One region of the Streptomyces sp. NPDC051211 genome, then DNA from elsewhere that is predicted to be linked to it. Evidence: riboswitches for the same ligand, from Rfam matches in the RefSeq annotation. Region 1 holds a riboswitch; each other region holds the start of a gene.

Region 1 (4,900 bases):
TGGCCGACACCACCGACCCGGCCCAGCAGATCACCGTGGCCCCCTGACCCTCCCGGCTCAGGGCAGATAGACGATGCTGGGCGCCCCGGTGGTCGGATGGACGCCGACCCGCGTGCGTACGCCGTACACCTCGCCCAGCATCTCCTCGGTCAGCACCTCGGCCGGGGTTCCGGCGGCCACCACCCGCCCCTCGTGCAGCAGGTACAGCCGGTCGCAGAAGGAAGCGGCCAGGTTGAGGTCGTGCAGCACCAGCAGGCCGGTGGCCGGCAGGCCGCGCACCAGGCCGAGGATCTCCAGCTGGTAGCGGATGTCCAGGTGGTTCGTCGGCTCGTCCAGGGCGAGCAGGCCCGGGTCCTGGACCAGGGCGCGGGCCACCAGTGCGCGCTGCCGCTCCCCGCCGGAGAGCTCGTCGAAGGGCCGTTCCCCCAGCTCCTCCACGCCCACCGTGCGCAGGGCCCCGGCGATGCGCCGTACGTCCTCGGGGCCGTCCTGCTCCCAGAAGCGCTTGTGCGGACTGCGGCCCATCGCCACCACCTCGCGCACCGTCAGCCCGAAGGTGCCGCTCGCGTCCTGCGGGACCACGGCCACCCGGCGGGCCCGCTCCTTGACGGGGAGCGCGCCGGCGTCCGTGCCGTCGAGCAGCACCCGGCCCGCGGCGGGCCGCAGGGCGCCGTACACGCAACGCAGCAGCGTCGTCTTGCCGCTGCCGTTGGGTCCGGCCACGCCCACGGTCTCGCCGGGGCGGGCGGTCAGGTCGATGCCGTGCAGCAGGGTGCGGCCGCCCGTCTCGTACCGCAGCCCCTCCACCCGCAGCTCCGCGGCCCGATGGCCACCGGGTTCGTGTTCCCGCACGGACCCCTTGCCGGCGGGCTCCTGAACAGCGGTCATCCGAGGACTCCTTCGGCGCGCGCGGACCGCCGCAGCATCCACAGGAAGCAGGGTCCGCCGACCAGCGCGGTGACCACCCCGACCGGTATCTCCTCGGGGGCGGCGGCAGTACGGGCGACCAGGTCGGCCAGGACCAGGAACACCGCCCCGCCCAGTGCGGCCACCGGCAGCAGCGCCCGGTGTCCGGCGCCGACGGCCATCCGGGCGGCGTGCGGGATCATCAGCCCGACGAAGCCGATGGCCCCGCTGTACGCCACCAGCACCCCGATGACCAGCGAGGTCAGCACGAACACGGAGGCCCGGAACCGGCCGGTGTCCAGGCCGAGGGTCTGCGCGCCCTCCTCGCCGGCGAGCAGCAGGTCGAGCGGCCGGGCCAGTGCGAGCAGCAGGCCGGTGCCGAGCAGCAGGGTGGCGGCCGGCAGGGCGAGTTCGTCCCAGCGGGCGCCGCCGAGGCCGCCGAGCGTCCAGAACAGCACCAGGCGGACCTGGTCCGCCTCGGCGGCGAGGACCAGGACCAGGCTGGTGAGGGCCGACAGGACGTACTGGACGGCCACCCCGGCCAGGATCAGCCGCCCGGTGGTCATGCTGCCGCCGCGCCGGGCCATCGCGTACACGCAGACCAGGGCGCCCAGGGATCCCGCGAACGCGGCGGCCGGCAGGGTCACGGTGGTCGCGAATCCCGCGCCGACGCCGAGGACCAGGACGGCGACGGCGCCGGCGGAGGCCCCCGAGGAGGCGCCGAGCAGGAACGGGTCGGCGAGCCGGTTGCGGACCAGGGCCTGCAGCACGGTGCCGGTCACGGCGAGCCCGGCCCCCACGACGGCGCCGAGCAGCACCCGCGGCATGCGGACGTCCCACACGATGGCGGCGAAGGCGCCGGTGTGCTGCCCGCCGAGGACGATGTCGAGCACCTGTCCCGGGGAGATCCGTACCGGGCCGAGCGCCAGACCGGCGACGGCGGAGGCCAGCAGCGCGGCGGTGAGCCCGCCGAGGACGGCGGCCGTCCGGCGGGTCACACCGCTCCGGGGTGCAGCTGGCGGGCGAGGGACTCGACGGCGTCGCCGACGCGGACGCCGAGCACGGCCGAGGACAGCGGCAGCACGACGAACCGCTTGTTCTTGATGGCCGGCACCTGGGCGAGGGCCGGGTCGTTCAGCAGGCGCTGCTTCTTGGCCTCCACGGGGGTGCCGCCGTAGTCGTAGATGAGGATGACCTCGGGCTTGCGCTCGATGACCTTCTCCCAGGACACCTCGCCGAAGGAGTCCTCGAGGTCGGCGAAGAGGTTCGTGCCGCCGGCGCGGGTGATGATGTCGTTGCCGATGCCGTGGCCGCCGGAGGTGGAGGCGGCGCTGTCGCCGCCGTCGTAGGCGAAGACGGCGGGCTTGGGCCGGCCGGACACCTTCTGCGCCACGGCGTCGATGCGCCGCTGCTGGTCCTCGATCAGCCGGGCGCCGCGCTCGGGCACGCCGAAGGTGCGGGCGACCTCGGTGATTTCGGTGCGGAGCTGGTCGAGTCCGACCGGGCCGCCGGTGCAGTACTCCACGTTGAGGCGGGTGTTGATCCCGCTCTTCTGGAGGCCGGCCCGGTCGCGGCCGGCCGCTTTGTCGAAGGCGCTGGCGTAACCGCCGTACACGAAGTCGGGGTTGGCTGCGAGCAGTTGCTCCTTGGAGGGGTACTCCTTCGCCAGCACCTTGATCTTGTCGTAGGCGGGGCGGTAGGCGGGCAGGATCGCGTCGTCGAGGTAGGCGGTGCCGACCATGCGGTCCTGGAGGCCGAGGGCGAGCAGGATCTCGGTGGTGTGCTGGGTGAGGGTGACGGCGCGCCGGGGCGGTTCCCGGTAGGTGGTGCCGACCCCGCAGTTGGTGGCGGTGTACGGGAATCCGGGCGCGGCGGCCCGGGGCTCGGCGTCGTCGTCGCCGGAACCGGCACAGCCGGCCAGCGGGACGAGGAGGGCGAGGGCGGCGAGCGTGCGCAGGGCGCCGGGGATGCGGCGCGCGGCGGCGCGCGGGTACGACAGGACCACGGGAAGCCTCTCCGGGGGATCCTCGTCCCCTGGTCGACGTGAAAGGTGAAGAGGCGGCGCGTCAGTGTCTGACTTCCGGCTCCCGTGGGGGGAACCGGTCACAGTGGCGGGACCGCACCGGACTTGCACCGGTTTCCTGATCTGCGCCGCCCGGGGGTGACGCGGCCCAGTCTGCCAGACGGCGCAGGGTGCACGTGATGGACTGATCTCCGCACCTGATCTCCCGGGAGGAAGACCATGACGAACACCTGGCTCCCGCCGCGCGAGTACATCGCGACTCTGCCTCCGGCCACCGCGTACGCCTGCCTGTACTTCACCGATGCAATCGGCAACCCGGTCCAGTTGCGCGCCACGTACAGCACGGAGGCGTGGCAGTTCCCGGGCGGGAACATGGATCACGGCGAGACGCCGTGGGAGACGGCGGTGCGGGAGTGCGAGGAGGAGACCGGGATCGTCTTCTCGGGTGAACCGAAGCTGCTGGGTGTGCACTTCCTCACGCCGCGGGGCGAGGACTGGCACACCAACCACATCGGGTTCATCTTCGACGGCGGCACGCTCGACCAGGAACAGATCGCGGGCATCGTGCTGGACCCGGGCGAGCACAGCGAGTTCCGGGTGCTGCCGGTCGAGGAGTGGGTGAAGGTGATGACCCCCGCCAACTTCGCCCGGCTCGCGGTGATCGACCGGGCCCGCCGCACGGGCACGGTGGCGTACCTGGAGTCCGTCCCATCGGTCACATGAGCACACCGGCCGCCCGCCGGTCGCCGCTGTGGCCCCAAACCTCCGGCGTCAGCCGCTGCGCCGGATGGTCTACCCCAACGGGCACGTGGGCTGGCCGGCGCGACCAGCCACGCCCTGGTCCGCGAGGTACTGTCGGACAGCCGGTTCAGTTCGCGCGCCGAGCTGGCGAACTGGCCCGTTCCGGGGGGCCCGCCGCCGAATACCAGGCCCCGCCGGCCGAGGCCGGCATGTTCCTGCGGATGGACGCGTCCGAGCACACCCGCTACCGGGTCCCGATGCGTACCGACTCGGACTTCTACGGGGTGAAAAGCCTGCCGGTGACATGGTGAGGTGAGACGGGGCCCCTTGGCAGCTCGGGGATGCGGTCCCGGCCGAGCCGGACCAGGAGGCCCTGCCGCCGCTTCTCTACCCCCGGCCCACGCCGGATCCCACGCGCTGGAACAGCCGGCCGGCGAGGTCGACGCCGACCACCGCCCCGCTTGCGTCGCGGGTGAAGAAGCCGCGCTGGCCCTTCAGTCCCCCGCCGGTGACGATGTACTCGTCCCCGTCGCCGGGCAGCAGGCCGACGGCGGCCGGCGCGTGGTCCGGGGGCAGGTCGGTGTCCGCCGCCGCGCGGATCTCCGGCTTGATCCGGACGTCGAGGAGCAGTCCGGGCCCGTCCGTGCTGCTGATGGTGAGGGTCATGGCGTCGATGTCGTAGCTTCCGACGATCTCCCGGGCCCGCGCCTCGTCATAGGGGAGCGGCTCCGGTTCCCGGTCGGTGACACCCAGGTAGGTCTGGAGTGCCCAGCGGACGATCGCCTGGTTGCAGAGGATGCCGTCCGGGCCGGCGTTGGACATCGCGACGACGGCGAAGTTCCGCTCGGGCACGACGAGGAACTCGGCGAACTGGCCGATCGCCGAACCTCCGTGACCCACCGTCTGGACGCCGTCGACCTCGCGCAGGAACCAGCAGATGCCGATGGCGTCGCCGAGCGTGCTGCTCCGCAGTGCGACCGTCGGCTCCTTCATCCGCTGGAGGGCCGCGGCCGGCAGAACCGGGACACCGCTCTCCGCCCGGCCGTCGCCGAGCTGGAACCGGGCCCAGCGCAGCATGTCCGCCACCGAGGAGACACCGCCGCCGCCGGGGTTGTGTCCGCGCGGGATCCGCCAGGGGCGGGCGATGGACAGCGTTCCGTCCTCGCCGAGGTTGTGGCCGACGGCGAACCGCCGGGTCATGACGTCGTCGGGCCCGAAGAAGGTGTCCGA
Region 2 (4,900 bases), on a different contig from region 1:
TGCTCCACCGAGGCGGCGAAGAGCTGGTCGTCCGGATCCTGTACGACCAGCTGGACGGACGTCCGGAGCCGGGTCAGGCCCGCCCGGTCGTGCGCGACGACCGTGCCGTCCAGCCGGAGTTCGCCCGAGCCCGGCCGCAGCCCGCCGCTGAGCAGCCGCATCAGGGTGGTCTTGCCGCTGCCGTTGCGGCCCAGCAGGGCCAGCGAACGCCCCTCGGCGATCCCGAAGTCCACCCCGGACAGGACGGCCGGCCCGTCCTCGTACGCGTAGCCGGCCCCGCACAGTTCCACCAACGGCCTCACAGCCAAACCCCCTTCAGTACGACAGTCAGCGCGGCCACCCCGGCCAGCAGGGCGGCCGACGCCGCCAGGAACCGCCAGGACAGCGCCGCCTCCGGCACCAGCACCCGCAGGGTGCCGTCGTAGCCTCGGCCGGCCAGCCCCGCCTGGAGCCGTCCGGCGCGGTCGAAGGCCCGGACGAAGGCGGTCGCGGCCAGCCCGGCCACCGAACGCCAGGCCGCCCCCCGGCTGGTGTGCCCCAGGCGGGCCGCCTGCGCCGCCCGCACCTGGGCCAGCGAGTCCAGCAGCAGGAACCCGATCCGGTACATGACCAGGGCGACGTCCACCACCGGGGCCGGCACCCCGGCCCGGACCAGCCGGGGCAGCACGTCCGAGACGGGGGTGGTGAACGCGAACAGCAGTACGCCGAGCGAGGCCGCCGACGTACGGAGCAGGAGGTCCGCGGCGTGCCGCGGCCCGTCCGGGGCGAGCGAGACCCAGCCGTCCGGGCCGCCCACCGCGAACAGCAGCGGGACGGCCCCGGTGAAGCAGAAGCCCAGCGGGATCCGGAAGGCCCGCCACAGCTGCCGCCCGGCCACCCCGGCCGGGCCCAGCAGCACCGCCAGGGTGGCGCAGGCCACCAGCGGCCCGCCTGGCCAGGGCGGCAGGCACACCGCGCTGACCGTCAACCCCAGGCCCAGCAGGGCCTTCTCCAGCGGGTGGCGGCGGCGCCACCGACTGCTGTGCGCCGCCGCGTCGATGGGCAGCACGGGGTCAGGACTCCGCGCCGCCGGCCGGGGCGGGGCCGTCGGCCTCTGCCGGGGCGGCCTTTGCCGGGACGGCCTTCGCCAGGGCGGGCTTCGCCGCGGCGGCCTCCGCCCTCGCCTGCTCCGCCTCCTCCTCGGCGGCGACCGCGAGCACCACGGCTCCCTGCGCCCGGGAACGACCCTCGGCCAGCCCCTGCCGGCGCCCCTTGCGCAGGCCGAAGTAGTACGCGAGCACGCCCGCGCCCAGCGCCGCCTGCAGCGCGAACAGCGCCGACTCCACCTCCCCGGACGGGGGTTCGTACAGCGGGGAGAACCACGGCTCGTAGTCCGGCTTCAGCTCGGTGATCGCCGCCTCCGCCTGCGCGTCCGCGCCGGTGAACGGCTCCTCCTTGTCGTCGCCCAGCCCCAGGGCGAGCGGGAGCACGGCCAGCGCCGCCACCACCAGCAGCAGCAGGGCATTGATCTTCGCGTTCTTCGACATCAGACCGCCGCCTCCGGGTTCGTCTTCGCCTGCGCCCCGGTGAAGCGGGCCACACCCAGCCGGATCAGGTCCGACTTGCTGGACTGCATCAGCAGCCGCATCACCAGCACCGTCAGCAGGCCCTCGCTCACGGCCAGCGGAATCTGGGTGACCGCGAAGATCCCCCCGAACTTCGCGAGCGCGCCCGCGAACCCGCTCCCCGGGTCGGGGAAGGCCAGCGCCAGCTGGACGCTGGTGACGCAGTAGGTGATCAGGTCGGCGAAGAAGGCGCCGAAGAAGACGGACACCATCAGCGGGGTGCCGGACTTCTGCAACAGCCGGTAGACCGCGTAGCCGGCCCACGGGCCCGCGATCGCCATCGAGAAGACGTTGGCGCCCAGGGTGGTCAGCCCGCCGTGGGCGAGCAGCAGCGCCTGGAAGAGCAGGGTGATCGTGCCCAGGACCGCCATGATCGGCGGCCGGAACAGTATGGCGCCCAGCCCGGTACCGGTGGGATGGGAACAACTGCCGGTCACCGAAGGGATCTTCAGGGCGGACAGGACGAAAGTGAACGCTCCGGACGCACCGAGGAGCAGGGTGCTCTCCGGATTCGCCTTGACCTCACGGGTCAGTGCGCGGACTCCGTGGACGACGAAGGGAGCAGACGCGGCGCCCCAGGCGACCGCGTGCAACGGGGGTAGGAACCCCTCGGCAATATGCATGAGTGGGGAGACCTCTCCAGCACCTCGTGGATGGACAACGCGCCCCGGCCGGTCTCCTGGCTCACGGGTGCTGATGCCCTGGCTCCGCCTTCCCGGGCCGCGCGGTCTCCCACGTCAGCCCAGTGGCTTCCCGTAGGAGTGGAGCCGGACTTCCCGATCACAGTGGCGAGGGCCGCACCGGTTTTCCACCGGTTTCCCGTACACCAAGGCCCGATGACCCTAGTGGTCCGCACGGACCGGCCACAACCCGACCCCGGCGCGGCCCCGACCCCGGCGCCGACCCCGGCCCGACCCCGGCGCCGGTCAGGCCGGGCCCGGTGCTCCGCCGTCCGGACCTCCGCGGTGGCGGGCCCGCACGGCCGCCCACAGGCTGGGGAGGTGACCGAGGACAGCCGTACGCCCGACGCACCGGACTACTCCGACCTGAGTGCCGTCTACGTGAACTGCACGCTCAAGCGCTCGCCCGAGACCAGCAACACCGAGGGACTGATCGCCCGCAGCCGCGCCGTCATGGAGTCGGCGGGCGCCCGGACGTCACTGATCCGTGCCGTGGACCACGACATCGCGACCGGCGTCTGGCCGGACATGACCGAGCACGGCTGGGAGACCGACCAGTGGCCGGTGCTCTACAGCCGGATCATGGACGCAGACATCCTCGTGCTGTGCGGCCCGATCTGGCTCGGCGACAACAGTTCGGTGATGAAGCAGGTGATCGAGCGGCTGTACGCGTGCTCCTCGCTGCTGAACGACAGGGGCCAGTACGCCTACTACGGGCGGGTCGGCGGCTGTCTGATCACCGGCAACGAGGACGGGGTCAAACACTGCGCGATGAACGTCCTCTACAGCCTCCAGCACCTCGGGTACGCGGTCCCCCCGCAGGCGGACGCCGGCTGGATCGGCGAGGCCGGCCCCGGACCCTCCTACCTCGACCCGGGCTCGGGCGGCCCGGACAACGACTTCACCAACCGCAACACGGCCTTCATGAGCTGGAACCTGATGCACCTGGCCGCCCTCCTCAAGCGCAGCGGCGGCATCCCCGCGCACGGCAACCAGCGCTCCGAGTGGGACGCGGGCTGCAGATTCGATTTCCCCAATCCCGAGCACCGGTGACCGGTTGCCCGCGGTGCGACCAGGACTGGATGAGCGGGAACGGCGACCCGGGCAGCATGCGGATCAGGCCGCTGACCTGAGAGCCGGGGACGGCAACGGGAACGGAAAGCGGGACGGGCCGGGGCCCGGGGCGTGCGACGACACCCCGGGCCCCGGCGGCAGGTCCGCCGCGTCCGCGTCAGCAGACGTTGGCGTGCTTGACGTCCAGCACGAACCGCTCGGGTCCGTGCAGCTTGAAGGCCTTGTACTCCGGCCTGGTGTTGAAGGCGGCGCCGAAGGTCACGTACCCCTCGTAGTCGCCGGTCATGGCGATGCCCTTGAGCTTGGGCAGGTAGATCTTGAGGAGCTTGGGCCCCTTGTAGACCGAGTGGCCCGCGTCGTTGTGTGCCTGGGCGGGGTGCAGGCGTATCTCCAGGAAGTACTTCCCGGCGAGCGGGACCGGCTTCCCGGACCCGTCGTAGTAGAGCTTGGCGGTCCGGCGGACGGTGACCTCGGGTACGTATCCCCGGACGTCGATGACGAGCCGGTCGTACGTGCAGTGGCCGCCCCAGCGGGCATTGACCACGTGCGGGGTCTGGGTCCAGGTGCGGTCCGTGGCCCGTTCCGGGGCCTGGATCCGAGCCGAGGCCGGAGCGGCGAGCCCGACTCCGGCGGTGAGGAGGGCGCCCGTGACCAGGGCCACGAGCTGCCGGCGGCGTATGGGGTGGAGGCGATTCATGACGTCCCCCGGTTTCTCCGGATGAAGGGGACAGAGCTGACATCCATGGAGACATCCATCGTCGCCGTACGGTTCCATCGGCGCGACGGCAAAATGTCGCGACGGCACCATGGGCTGAGACCATGGCCCCCTCAGTAACTCGTGTCTCTGGGGGGACCATGCGCATCACCCGTACCGCCGTCGGCCTGGTGGCCGCCACCGCCGCCGCGGCCCTGCTGGCCGGCTGCACCGCTCCGGCCGAGAAGGCGAAGCCCACGGCGCCCCCGGCGACCACACAAGCCCCGCCGGCCCAGGGCGCCCCGGCCGCGCCGTCCGACACCGAGCCCCGGCCCCAGGACCAGAACCTGCTGGCCTGGACCGGCGACCCCAACGACGCGGGCCATGTCACGGCCCAGTCCGCCGCCGGTGTCGGCGGCCGGGTGACCCTCGTACGGATCGTCCTGCGCGAGCGGATCACCTGGTCGAACATCTGGCTGGGCCTGGCCGGCATCGACCCCCAGGCCTCCCTGTCCGACTGCTACCTCGGCGTGTACGACGCGAGCGGCACCCTCCGCGCCGCCACCGCGGACATCTCGCCCCAGCTGATGACCGACCCCGTCGCCAAGCCGCTGGCCCTGGCCAAGCCGTTCACGGCCGAGCCGGGGACCTACTTCATCGCGCTGCTGCTGAACGGCACCTGGGCCACCAACGGCCTGACCCTCAAGGCCACCGGAGCCGGCATCTCGGTGAACGCCGGCCTGACCCCGCCGAGCCTCCGGTACAGCACCGTCCTGACCGGGCAGACCTCCCTGCCGGCCACGGTGAACCTCAAGGACCAGTCCACCAGCACCATCAACACCGGGTGG
Region 3 (4,900 bases), on a different contig from region 1:
GCAGGCCTCGCAGGACTCGGGGTTCTCGAGGGAGCAGGCCAGCGCGTCGGCGTCGACGGCCTGCGGGAGGGGGGTGGCGGCGGCCGGGACGGCGGCGCTGCCGGACGCGGCGCGGGCGATCTTCGTCGCCGGGCGGGACCGCAGGTAGTAGGTGGTCTTCAGGCCCTGCTTCCAGGCGTACGCGTACATCGAGCTGAGCTTCCCGATGGTCGGCGTCTCCAGGAACAGGTTGAGCGACTGGCTCTGGTCCAGGTACGGGGTACGGGCCGCCGCCATGTCGATCAGGCCGCGCTGCGGGATCTCCCACGCCGTCCGGTACAGCTCGCGGACCTCGGCCGGGATCCAGCCGAAGCCCTGCACCGAGCCCGAGGCGTCGCGCAGCGCCTCGCGGGTCTGCGCGTCCCACACGCCGAGCTTCTTCAGCTCCTCCACCAGGTAGGCGTTGACCTGCAGGAACTCACCGCTCAGCGTCTCGCGCTTGAAGAGGTTGGAGACCTGCGGCTCGATGCACTCGTACACGCCGGCGATCGAGGCGATCGTCGCGGTCGGGGCGATCGCCAGCAGCAGCGAGTTCCGCATGCCGGTCGCGGCGATCCGGGTCCGCAGCGCCGCCCAGCGCTCCGGCCAGTGGTGCTCCACACCGTAGTGGTCGGGGTGCAGGACGCCCTGCGCGGTACGGGTCTGCGCCCAGGCGGGAACCGGGCCGTGGCGCTCGGCGAGGTCGGCGGAGGCCTCGTACGCGGCGAGCATGATCCGCTCGGCGATCTTCGTGGAGAGGGCCTTGGCCTCGGCGGAGTCGAAGGGCAGCCGCAGCTTGAAGAACACGTCCTGCAGGCCCATCGCGCCCAGGCCCACCGGGCGCCAGCGGGCGTTGGAGCGGCCGGCCTGCTCGGTCGGGTAGAAGTTGATGTCCACGACCCGGTCGAGGAAGGTCACGGCGGTCCGGACGGTCTCGTCCAGCCGCTCCCAGTCGAGCTCCCCGCCCTCGGCCCCTTCCACCACGAAGGCGCCGAGGTTGACCGAGCCGAGGTTGCAGACGGCGGTCTCGCCGTCGTTGGTCACCTCGATGATCTCGGTGCAGAGGTTGGAGGAGTGGACCACCGAGCCCGGCAGTGCGGTCTGGTTCGCGGTCCGGTTGGAGGCGTCCTTGAAGGTCATCCAGCCCTGGCCGGTCTGCGCGAGGGTGCGCATCATGCGGCCGTACAGGTCCCGGGCCGGCATGGTCTTCTTCGCCAGCCCGGCGGCCTCGGCCTTGCGGTAGGCCTCGTCGAAATCGTCGCCGTACAGGTCCACCAGCTCGGGCACATCGGCCGGGGAGAACAGCGACCACTGGCCGTCGGCGTTGACCCGTCGCATGAACTCGTCCGGGATCCAGTGCGCCAGGTTCAGGTTGTGGGTGCGGCGCTGGTCCTCGCCGGTGTTGTCGCGGAGCTCCAGGAACTCCTCGATGTCCGCGTGCCAGGTCTCCAGGTAGACGGCGGCGGCGCCCTTGCGGCGGCCGCCCTGGTTCACGGCGGCGACGGAGGCGTCCAAGGTCTTCAGGAACGGGACGATGCCGTTGGAGTGCCCGTTGGTGCCGCGGATCAGCGAACCGCGGGCGCGGATCCGGGAGTACGACAGGCCGATGCCGCCCGCGTGCTTCGACAGGCGGGCCACCTGGTGGTAGCGGTCGTAGATCGAGTCGAGCTCGTCCAGCGGGGAGTCCAGCAGGTAGCAGGAGGACATCTGCGGGTGCCGGGTGCCGGAGTTGAAGAGGGTGGGGGAGGACGGCAGGTAGTCGAGGCGGCTCATCAGCCGGTAGAGGGAGGCGACTTCCTCGACCGCGGCCACGCTGTCGTCCTCGGCGAGGCCACAGGCCACGCGCAGCATGAAGTGCTGCGGGGTCTCGATGACCTGACGGGTGATCGGGTGCCGCAGCAGGTAGCGGCTGTGCAGGGTGCGCAGGCCGAAGAAGCCGAACCGGTCGTCGGCGCCCTCGGCGAGCGCGTGCTCGACCAGCGAGTCGAGCCGCGCGGCATGGGCCTGCACGAAGTCGGCGGTGCGGTCGGCGATGAGACCCTCGCGGTGGCCCACGGCGACGGACTCGGCGAAGGAGACCGCGCCCTGGCCGGCCGCCTCTTCGGCGATGGCCAGCGTGAGCAGTCGCGCGGCCAGCCGCGAGTACGCCGGGTCCTCGGAGATCAGCCCCGCGGCCGCCTCGGTGGCCAGCCCCCGCAGCTCGGCCTCGTCCGCGTCCGAGCTCCGGCCGCGCAGCGCGGCGGCGGCGACCCGGCCGGGGTCGGTGTCGGGCAGATCGGCGGTCAGCTCGGTGAGAGTCCGCAGCAGCGCGGCGCCCGGGCCTTCGGCGGGCTGGGCGGACTCGGCGCGCGGTGCGGCAGGCGCGATGGTCACGGGGGAGCTCTCCTCGCTCGGCTCCGGTCACCTGCGGAAGGCGGGGCGCGAGGCAGCACATGCGGGCGTGGCAGGAACGCGTACACCGCATGGCGTCCACCGGCCCAACCGCGAGGCCCGGACGAATCGGCACCCGGACCGGTCGGTCAGGGCGCACCGTCGGCAGGTGCTCGGACTTGGGGCGCCCCTTCTGGCGAAAGGTGCGCTTTCATACCGTTGCGGGACAGTTCCGGATTCGCACCGGATTCCCCTGCGGCGACAGCAGCCATGAGCATACATGTGGGGGGCCGTGCATGCGTGACCCCCCACATGTTGTGTCGGCGCGGCTACTGTGCCGGGCCGTGCAACTCCAGGGCGTAGGTGAGCAGCGGCACGGTGGGGATCGGCGACCAGTCCCGATCGGGGGTCCGTACGAAGCCCAGCCGCTCGTAGATCCGGTGCGCGGCCGGGCTCCCGGCCTGGGTGGAGAGCACCAGCCGCCGGACCCCGTGGATGGCCCGGGCCCGCTCGATGCAGGCTCGCACTAGGGCCTCCCCGGCGCCCCGCCCGCGGCCGGCGGCAGCCACCGCGAGCATCCGGAACTCGGCCTCCGCGGGGCCCGCGATGTCGGCGAGCGGGCTGCCGGGCGGGGCGAAGGTCACCCCGCCGAGCAGCCGCCCGTCGAGCACGGCCACGAGCACTTCCCCGTCCCCGGCCCGCCCGGCGACGTCCCGCAGCTTCTTCTCGTAGAAGTCGGTCCCGTTGTCGTCGAGCAGCCCGTCGCCGAGGTACGCGGCCGCGGTGATCTCACCCAGTTCGGCGTACTCGGCGGCCACGGCCGCCCTGATCACTATGTCCATGCTGTCCAGTCTGCGCGACGGGTGTGGGCGCCCGGCGCTATCGTCGGAGACAGACCGTCGAAGAAGGCGAGCGAGGCATGACCGTGATGACCGACCGGCCCAAGATGCTGACCGAAGAGTTCGAATCCCTGGCGCGCATAGGCGCCCGTGAGATCGAGGGGTTGCGGCTGGAGTTCATCGACGGAAAGCTGGGGGTCAAGGCAGTGCCCGACGGGGACCACGACCGAATTGTGCTGTGGCTGTCTCGCGTCTGTATGCAGCACCGGCCCGAGTTGTGGCTTCACGTCGAGCGGGGTCTGAAGGTCCAGGAATACCGCTCGGGCCGCGCGCGCCCGGACGCATCCATGGCTCCGGACGACGCCTTCGTCGGCCAAGGGGAGTGGGCTGATCCGGCGCCTGTTCTGATGGTTGTCGAGGTCACTTCGTACGACTCCGATACCGACGGGCGCGATCGCAACGAGAAGCCACGCGCTTATGCCCAGACGGGCATCCCGGTGTACCTCCTCGTCGACCGCGACAGCTGCGAGGTCACCGTCTACAGCGAGCCCAACGGTCGCCGCTACCAGAACGCCCGGACCGTGCCCTTCGGCCAGGATGTCGAACTCCCCGAGCCTGTCGGCATTACCTTTCAGAGCGAGCCCCTCAAGGACTGGGTGCGCTGAGGCAGCAGACCGCGCAGGGCCCTGCCGGGGATCGGCGGGGCCCTGCGCACGTACGGGAACTCAGCAGCAGCGGAAGCCCTCGCGCGGGTCCGCCTCGCGGGCGTCGACCCGGGCGTGCTCGAAGGCGCGCCGGGTCATGACCTCCGCGTCCGGGTCGTGCGAGCGGGCGTGGGCGACGTACCGGTCGTACGCCGCTTCGCCCGAGAACTCGCGGACGTAGAACCGGACCTTGGCCAGGCGCTGCCGCAGCGTGGTCACGTGACCGGTTCCTTCACCTTGCCGCCGCCGGAGTCGAGGCCGGCGGCCGCCAGTTCGGCCCGTTCCTCGGCCGTTGCGATCAGCCCGGCCGGGGCGACGATCTTCGACTCGGTCCACGGGACCTCGGAGAGGGTCACCGATTCGGGGCGGCGGACGGCCTTGATGCAGGTCCGGGCAGCGTCCGCCAGGACGATGATGATCAGCACCGCGAACAGGGCGGAGAGGACGCCGTCGACGGTGGCGTTGGTGACCACCGTGTGCATGTCGTCCATCGACTTCGCGGGCGGCAGCACCTTGTCCGCGTCGATGCCCGCCTGGTACTTGTCGCGCTGGGCGAAGAAGCCGACCTTCACGTCGTCCGAGAAGACCTTCTGGTAGCTCGCGGTCAGCGTCACCGTCGCGTCCCAGACCAGCGGAACACCCGTCACCCAGGCCCACTTGAGCCGCCCGGACTTGACCAGCAGCGTGGTGCAGACGGCCAGTGCGACCGCGGCGAGCAGCTGGTTGGCGATGCCGAAGAGCGGGAAGAGCTGGTTGATGCCGCCCAGCGGATCCTTGATGCCGACCCACAGGAAGTAGCCCCAGCCACCGACGACGATCGCACTCGCGAACCACACGCCCGGCTTCCAGCTGACGTCCTTGAAGGACTTGTGGACGTTGCCGAGGGTGTCCTGGAGCATGAACCGGCCGACCCGGGTGCCCGCGTCGAGGGTGGTCAGGATGAAGAGCGCCTCGAACATGATCGCGAAG
Region 4 (4,900 bases), on a different contig from region 1:
CGTCAAGATCGCGCCATTCCGATGCGCCGAGGTGGCCGAGGCCGTCCGGGGAGGCGGGGGCGCCCAGGTCGCCGCGGTAGGCGAGGTCGAGGACGGGCAGCTGGTGGCGGTGCAGGAAGGGCATGACCACCATGGGGTGCTCGCGGCTGGTGCCGAGACCGTGGACGGTGATCACCCAGGTGGTGCGGGCGGCGGGCAGGAACCAGGCGGGCAGTCCGCCGAGCTCGCCCGGGACGTCCACGTCGGCGTGGTCGAGGCCGAGGGCGGTGCGCGGGTTGCCCAGGTGGATCTGCGGGGTGAGGCGGACCTTGGTGCCGGGGTCGAGGCTGCCGTGGGTGACGCGGAGGAGCTTGCGGACGACGGTGTCCGGGGCGTGCGGGGCGTCGGGGAGGACCGGGCCGACCACGGCGTGCACCCCCGGGGCGTCCAGGCCGTGGATGCCGGGGCGCAGCGAAGCCAGGGAGCGGGTCAGGGCGACCCGGCCGGCGGCGGTGCCGTGGACGCTGAGCGGGGGGCCGCCCGGCAGGGGGCGGCCGGGTTCGGGCCGCAGGGCCGCGTCGGCGGCGTACCGGCCGGCCGCGACGGCGGCCGCGCAGGCACCTATGAGGGCGGTGGTGACGGCCGCTGCCGTCGCTGTCGCGGTGCGCACCGTTCCAGTCTGGGCGGGAGGGCCGGGCCCGGCCAGTGGAGTGGAATATTCCGCCGAGTACCCCGGGCGGTGTCGTGCAGGCGCGGGAAGCCGTCCGGACCGCTCCCGCCCGCGCGTGATCTGGGTCTCTTCCGGGGGGCGGACGGAGGGCTTCCGGGGCCGGCCGACCCGTGCGGAGGGATCCGTTCACCCCGCTTTGACGTGCACGAATCGGCCCATCGGCGGCACAATCGGGACGAGCGTCCCGAACCCGGGCCGGGCTGGTACACCGCACCGCCTGCATCAGTTCACTTTTCGTTCACCTAGGTTGCCTACGGTCGGCGAGCCACTGACGCCAAACAGAAGCCTGGGTAAATGGAGCACATAACGCTTCTCCTCGGGATCGTGATCATCACCGCTCTCGTGTTCGACTTCACGAACGGTTTCCACGACACAGCCAACGCGATGGCTACCACCATCTCGACCGGCGCCCTCAAGCCCAAGACGGCGGTGGCCATGTCCGCCGTGCTCAACCTCGTCGGCGCGTTCATGTCCGTGGAGGTCGCCAAGACGATCTCCAAGGGCCTGGTCAACGAGGACGGCATCCAGCCAGAAGTGATCTTCGCCGCGCTCGTCGGCGCCATCCTCTGGAACCTCGTCACCTGGCTGGTCGGACTCCCCTCCAGCTCCTCCCACGCCCTGATGGGCGGCCTGATCGGTGCCGCGATCGCCTCCGCGGGCATCGGCGCCGTCAACGGCGACGTGGTCGTCACCAAGGTGCTGATCCCCGCGATCGCCGCGCCGATCGTCGCCGGTGTCGCCGCGATGCTGGCCACCAAGGTCACGTACAAGATCGGCAACAACGTCGGCGAGAAGACCTCGGCCAAGGGCTACCGGGCCGGTCAGATCGCCTCGGCCGGTCTGGTCTCCCTCGCGCACGGCACCAACGACGCGCAGAAGACGATGGGCATCATCACCCTGGCCCTGGTCGCCGGCGGTGCGCTCGCCCCCGGCTCCAACCCGCCGGTCTGGGTCATCGTCTCCGCCGGTCTGGCGATCGCGCTCGGCACCTACCTCGGCGGCTGGCGCATCATCCGCACCATGGGCAAGGGCCTGACCGACCTGCAGCCGCAGCAGGGCTTCGCCGCCCAGACCTCGGCCGCCAGCGTCATCCTGGCCTCGTCCACCCTCGGCTTCTCGCTGTCCACCACCCACTCGTGCTCCGGCGCGGTCATGGGTGCCGGCCTCGGCCGCAAGGGCGGTGTGGTCCGCTGGTCCACCGCGACCCGCATGTTCATCGCCTGGGGTCTGACCCTGCCGGCCGCCGCGCTGGTCTCGGCCCTCGCCGAGTGGGTCATGCGCACCGGTGACGTCGGCGTCGCCGCCGTGACCGTCTTCCTCGTCGGCTCCTGCCTCGCCATCTGGCTGATCTCCCGCCGCCAGGTCGTCGACCACACCAACGTCAACGAGCTGGAGACCCCGGGCGAGGAGCCCGGAGTGGTCACCACCGCGATGGCCGCCGTCACCGTGCCGCCGGCCGGTACCACCGCCGCCGTCACCGACGAGGACCTGAAGGCCACCATCTCCGCCCCCAGCGCGCACGCGTCCGGCGAGGCCCCGACGGCTCCGGCCGCCGCGGTCTGACGATCAGAGAAGGTTTCGGCAGTATGAAGATCGACTGGGCAGCTCTCGGCTCCGTCTTCGGGGTCAGCCTCTCCGCCACCGTGGCCCTGGTGGCCCTGTTCACCCTCGGCATGGTGGGCCTCTCCAAGCACGAGGCCGCCACCGATCAGGGCGGCGCCGCCACCCTGGCCCGCACCGGCGCCTACGCCTGCTTCGCGCTCTGCGCCGCGGCCGTGGCCTACGGGATCTACCTGATCGTCGTCTGATCCACCGCGTACAAGGCTCCCCCCGGTTCTCCGAGGGGAGCTTTCGCATGCCCTGCCCCACCTTCACCGCAGGTCAACGGCGAGTTGACGGGCAATCTCAGTGCGTGGTGGACTGCCCGAGCCATTACGGCGGCAGCAGAGGAAGTCCGGTGAGAATCCGGCGCGGTCCCGCCACTGTCACCGGGGAGTACGGACGTCAGCCCGTACCGCCGGGAGCCAGGAACTCTCGCCGCCGGACACGTCGAACCAGGGCGCGGACCCTGAGTGAGGACATAGCTGCCCCATGCGTGCCGATCGCGTATTCGCGTACGGCGTGACGGCGGGCCTGATCGGCGACCGGATCCTCGGGGATCCACGCCGCGGGCACCCCGTCGCCGCCTTCGGAAGAGCCGCCGCCGCCGTCGAACGCGCCCTCTGGCGCGACCGGCGCTCCCGGGGCGTGGTGCACGCCCTGGTGTGCGCCGGAGGCGCCGCCGCCGTGGGCGTGCTGGGCGCCCGCGCCGTGCGCGCCCGGCCCGCCGCCGTCCGGATCGCCCTGACCGCCGCCGCCACCTGGGCCGTGGTCGGCGGGACCTCGCTGGGCCGGGAGGCCCGCGCCATCGGCGGGGCCCTTGCCGCCGGGGACGCCGAAGTGGCCCGGGAACGCCTCCCCCACCTGTGCGGGCGCGACCCGCACGCCCTGGACGAGCAGCAGATCGCGCGTGCCGTCGTGGAATCGGTGGCCGAGAACACCTCCGACGCGGTGGTCGGGGCCCTGGTGTGGGGTGCCGTCGCCGGTGTGCCGGGGCTGGTCGCCTTCCGCGCCGTGAACACCCTGGACGCGATGGTGGGCCACAAGTCGCCCCGCCATCTGCGCTACGGCTGGGCCTCGGCCCGGCTGGACGACCTCGCGGGCTGGCCGGGAGCCCGGCTGACCGCGCTGGCCGCCGTACTCGCCGGCCCGGACCGTCGGGGGGCGGTCCGGGCCTGGCGCTCCGACGCGGCCGCCCACCCCAGCCCCAACGCCGGCCCGGTCGAGGCCTCCTTCGCCGGGGCGCTGGGCGTCCGGCTGGGCGGCACCCTCGCCTACGGCGGGCGGGTGGAACACCGGGCCGTGCTCAACGGAGAGACCGGGCGGCCGGTGCAGATCGCCGACATCGAACGGGCGGTACGGCTGTCCCGGCAGGTGACCTGGCTGGCGCTGGGTGCCTGCGTGGGCGCCCGGCTGCTCGCCCCGCGGATCGCACGAGCCGCACGCGGTGCACGAGTCGCACGAGTCGCAGAAGTCGCAGGAGTCGCAGGAGTACAGAGGGGACGCGGATGAGCAGCGGCACGAAGCGGGGCGGGGGCCTGCTGGTCGCCGGCACCACCTCGGACGCGGGCAAGAGCGTGGTCACGGCGGGCATCTGCCGTTGGCTGGCCCGCCAGGGCGTGAAGGTGGCGCCGTTCAAGGCGCAGAACATGTCGCTGAACTCCTTCGTCACCCACGAGGGCGCGGAGATCGGCCGGGCCCAGGCCATGCAGGCCCAAGCGGCCCGGGTGGAGCCCACGGCCCTGATGAACCCGGTGCTGCTCAAGCCCGGCAGCGACCGCAGCAGCCAGGTGGTGCTGCTGGGCAAGCCGGTGGGCGAGATGAGCGCGCGCGGCTACCACGGAGGCCGGCAGGAACAGCTGCTGGGCGTGGTGACGGACTGCCTGGAGCAGTTGCGGGGCACGTATGACGCCGTGATCTGCGAGGGGGCGGGCAGCCCGGCCGAGATCAACCTGCGGCGCACGGACATCGTGAACATGGGCATCGCGCGGGCCGCGCGGTTCCCGGTGGTGGTGGTCGGGGACATCGACCGCGGCGGCGTCTTCGCCTCCTTCTTCGGTACGACGGCCCTGCTGTCCGCCGAGGACCAGTCGCTGATCGCCGGCTACCTGGTGAACAAGTTCCGCGGCGACGTGACGCTGCTGGAGCCGGGCATGGAGATGCTGCGCGGCCTCACCGGCCGGGCGACGTACGGGGTCCTGCCGTTCCGGCACGGCCTGGGCATCGACGAGGAGGACGGCCTGCGGGTCTCCCTGCGGGGCGCCGTCCGGGAATCGGTGGTGGCCCCGCCGGTGGGCGAGGACGTGCTGCGGGTCGCGGTGTGCGCGGTGCCGCTGATGTCCAACTTCACCGATGTGGACGCGCTCGCGGCGGAGCCGGGGGTGGTGGTGCGGTTCGTGGACCGGCCCGAGGAACTGGCCGACGCGGACCTGGCCGTCGTACCGGGCACGCGCGGCACGGTGAAGGCACTGCAGTGGCTGCGCGAGCGCGGCCTCGCGGACGCCCTCGTCCGGCGGGCCGCCGAGGGGCGGCCGGTGCTGGGCGTCTGCGGCGGCTTCCAGGCGCTGGGCGAGCGGATCGAGGACGAGGTCG

Evidence for each region. Region 1 has a riboswitch for cobalamin ahead of AB0447_RS00815 (ABC transporter substrate-binding protein). Riboswitches for the same ligand answer to the same signal wherever they lie in the genome.
Region 2: it holds a riboswitch for cobalamin, as region 1 does, so the genes downstream of both, AB0447_RS03050 (energy-coupling factor ABC transporter permease) here and AB0447_RS00815 (ABC transporter substrate-binding protein) in region 1, are expected to answer to the same signal.
Region 3: it holds a riboswitch for cobalamin, as region 1 does, so the genes downstream of both, AB0447_RS04160 (ribonucleoside-diphosphate reductase subunit alpha) here and AB0447_RS00815 (ABC transporter substrate-binding protein) in region 1, are expected to answer to the same signal.
Region 4: it holds a riboswitch for cobalamin, as region 1 does, so the genes downstream of both, AB0447_RS34610 (cobalamin biosynthesis protein) here and AB0447_RS00815 (ABC transporter substrate-binding protein) in region 1, are expected to answer to the same signal.

What each region holds. Positions count from the first base shown of each region.
Region 1 is NZ_JBFBAV010000001.1:160,074-164,973, reverse strand. Features, by position in the region: gene AB0447_RS00830 (hypothetical protein) at 1-47, shown strand, start outside; gene AB0447_RS00825 (ABC transporter ATP-binding protein) at 58-798, opposite strand; gene AB0447_RS00820 (iron ABC transporter permease) at 885-1,904, opposite strand; gene AB0447_RS00815 (ABC transporter substrate-binding protein) at 1,901-2,827, opposite strand; cobalamin riboswitch at 2,953-3,091, opposite strand; gene AB0447_RS00810 (NUDIX domain-containing protein) at 3,149-3,652, shown strand; gene AB0447_RS00805 (serine hydrolase domain-containing protein) at 4,058-4,900, opposite strand, start outside.
Region 2 is NZ_JBFBAV010000002.1:6,133-11,032, reverse strand. Features, by position in the region: gene AB0447_RS03065 (ATP-binding cassette domain-containing protein) at 1-308, opposite strand, end outside; gene cbiQ (cobalt ECF transporter T component CbiQ) at 299-1,048, opposite strand; gene AB0447_RS03055 (energy-coupling factor ABC transporter substrate-binding protein) at 1,053-1,526, opposite strand; gene AB0447_RS03050 (energy-coupling factor ABC transporter permease) at 1,526-2,227, opposite strand; cobalamin riboswitch at 2,256-2,450, opposite strand; gene AB0447_RS03045 (flavodoxin family protein) at 2,606-3,337, shown strand; gene AB0447_RS03040 (hypothetical protein) at 3,516-4,055, opposite strand; gene AB0447_RS03035 (hypothetical protein) at 4,214-4,900, shown strand, end outside.
Region 3 is NZ_JBFBAV010000002.1:253,982-258,881, reverse strand. Features, by position in the region: gene AB0447_RS04160 (ribonucleoside-diphosphate reductase subunit alpha) at 1-2,391, opposite strand, end outside; cobalamin riboswitch at 2,535-2,676, opposite strand; gene AB0447_RS04155 (GNAT family N-acetyltransferase) at 2,718-3,230, opposite strand; gene AB0447_RS04150 (Uma2 family endonuclease) at 3,308-3,892, shown strand; gene AB0447_RS04145 (YbdD/YjiX family protein) at 3,953-4,150, opposite strand; gene AB0447_RS04140 (carbon starvation CstA family protein) at 4,147-4,900, opposite strand, start outside.
Region 4 is NZ_JBFBAV010000068.1:10,257-15,156, forward strand. Features, by position in the region: gene AB0447_RS34595 (alpha/beta fold hydrolase) at 1-649, opposite strand, end outside; gene AB0447_RS34600 (inorganic phosphate transporter) at 1,004-2,272, shown strand; gene AB0447_RS34605 (hypothetical protein) at 2,296-2,517, shown strand; cobalamin riboswitch at 2,608-2,764, shown strand; gene AB0447_RS34610 (cobalamin biosynthesis protein) at 2,801-3,820, shown strand; gene AB0447_RS34615 (cobyric acid synthase) at 3,817-4,900, shown strand, end outside.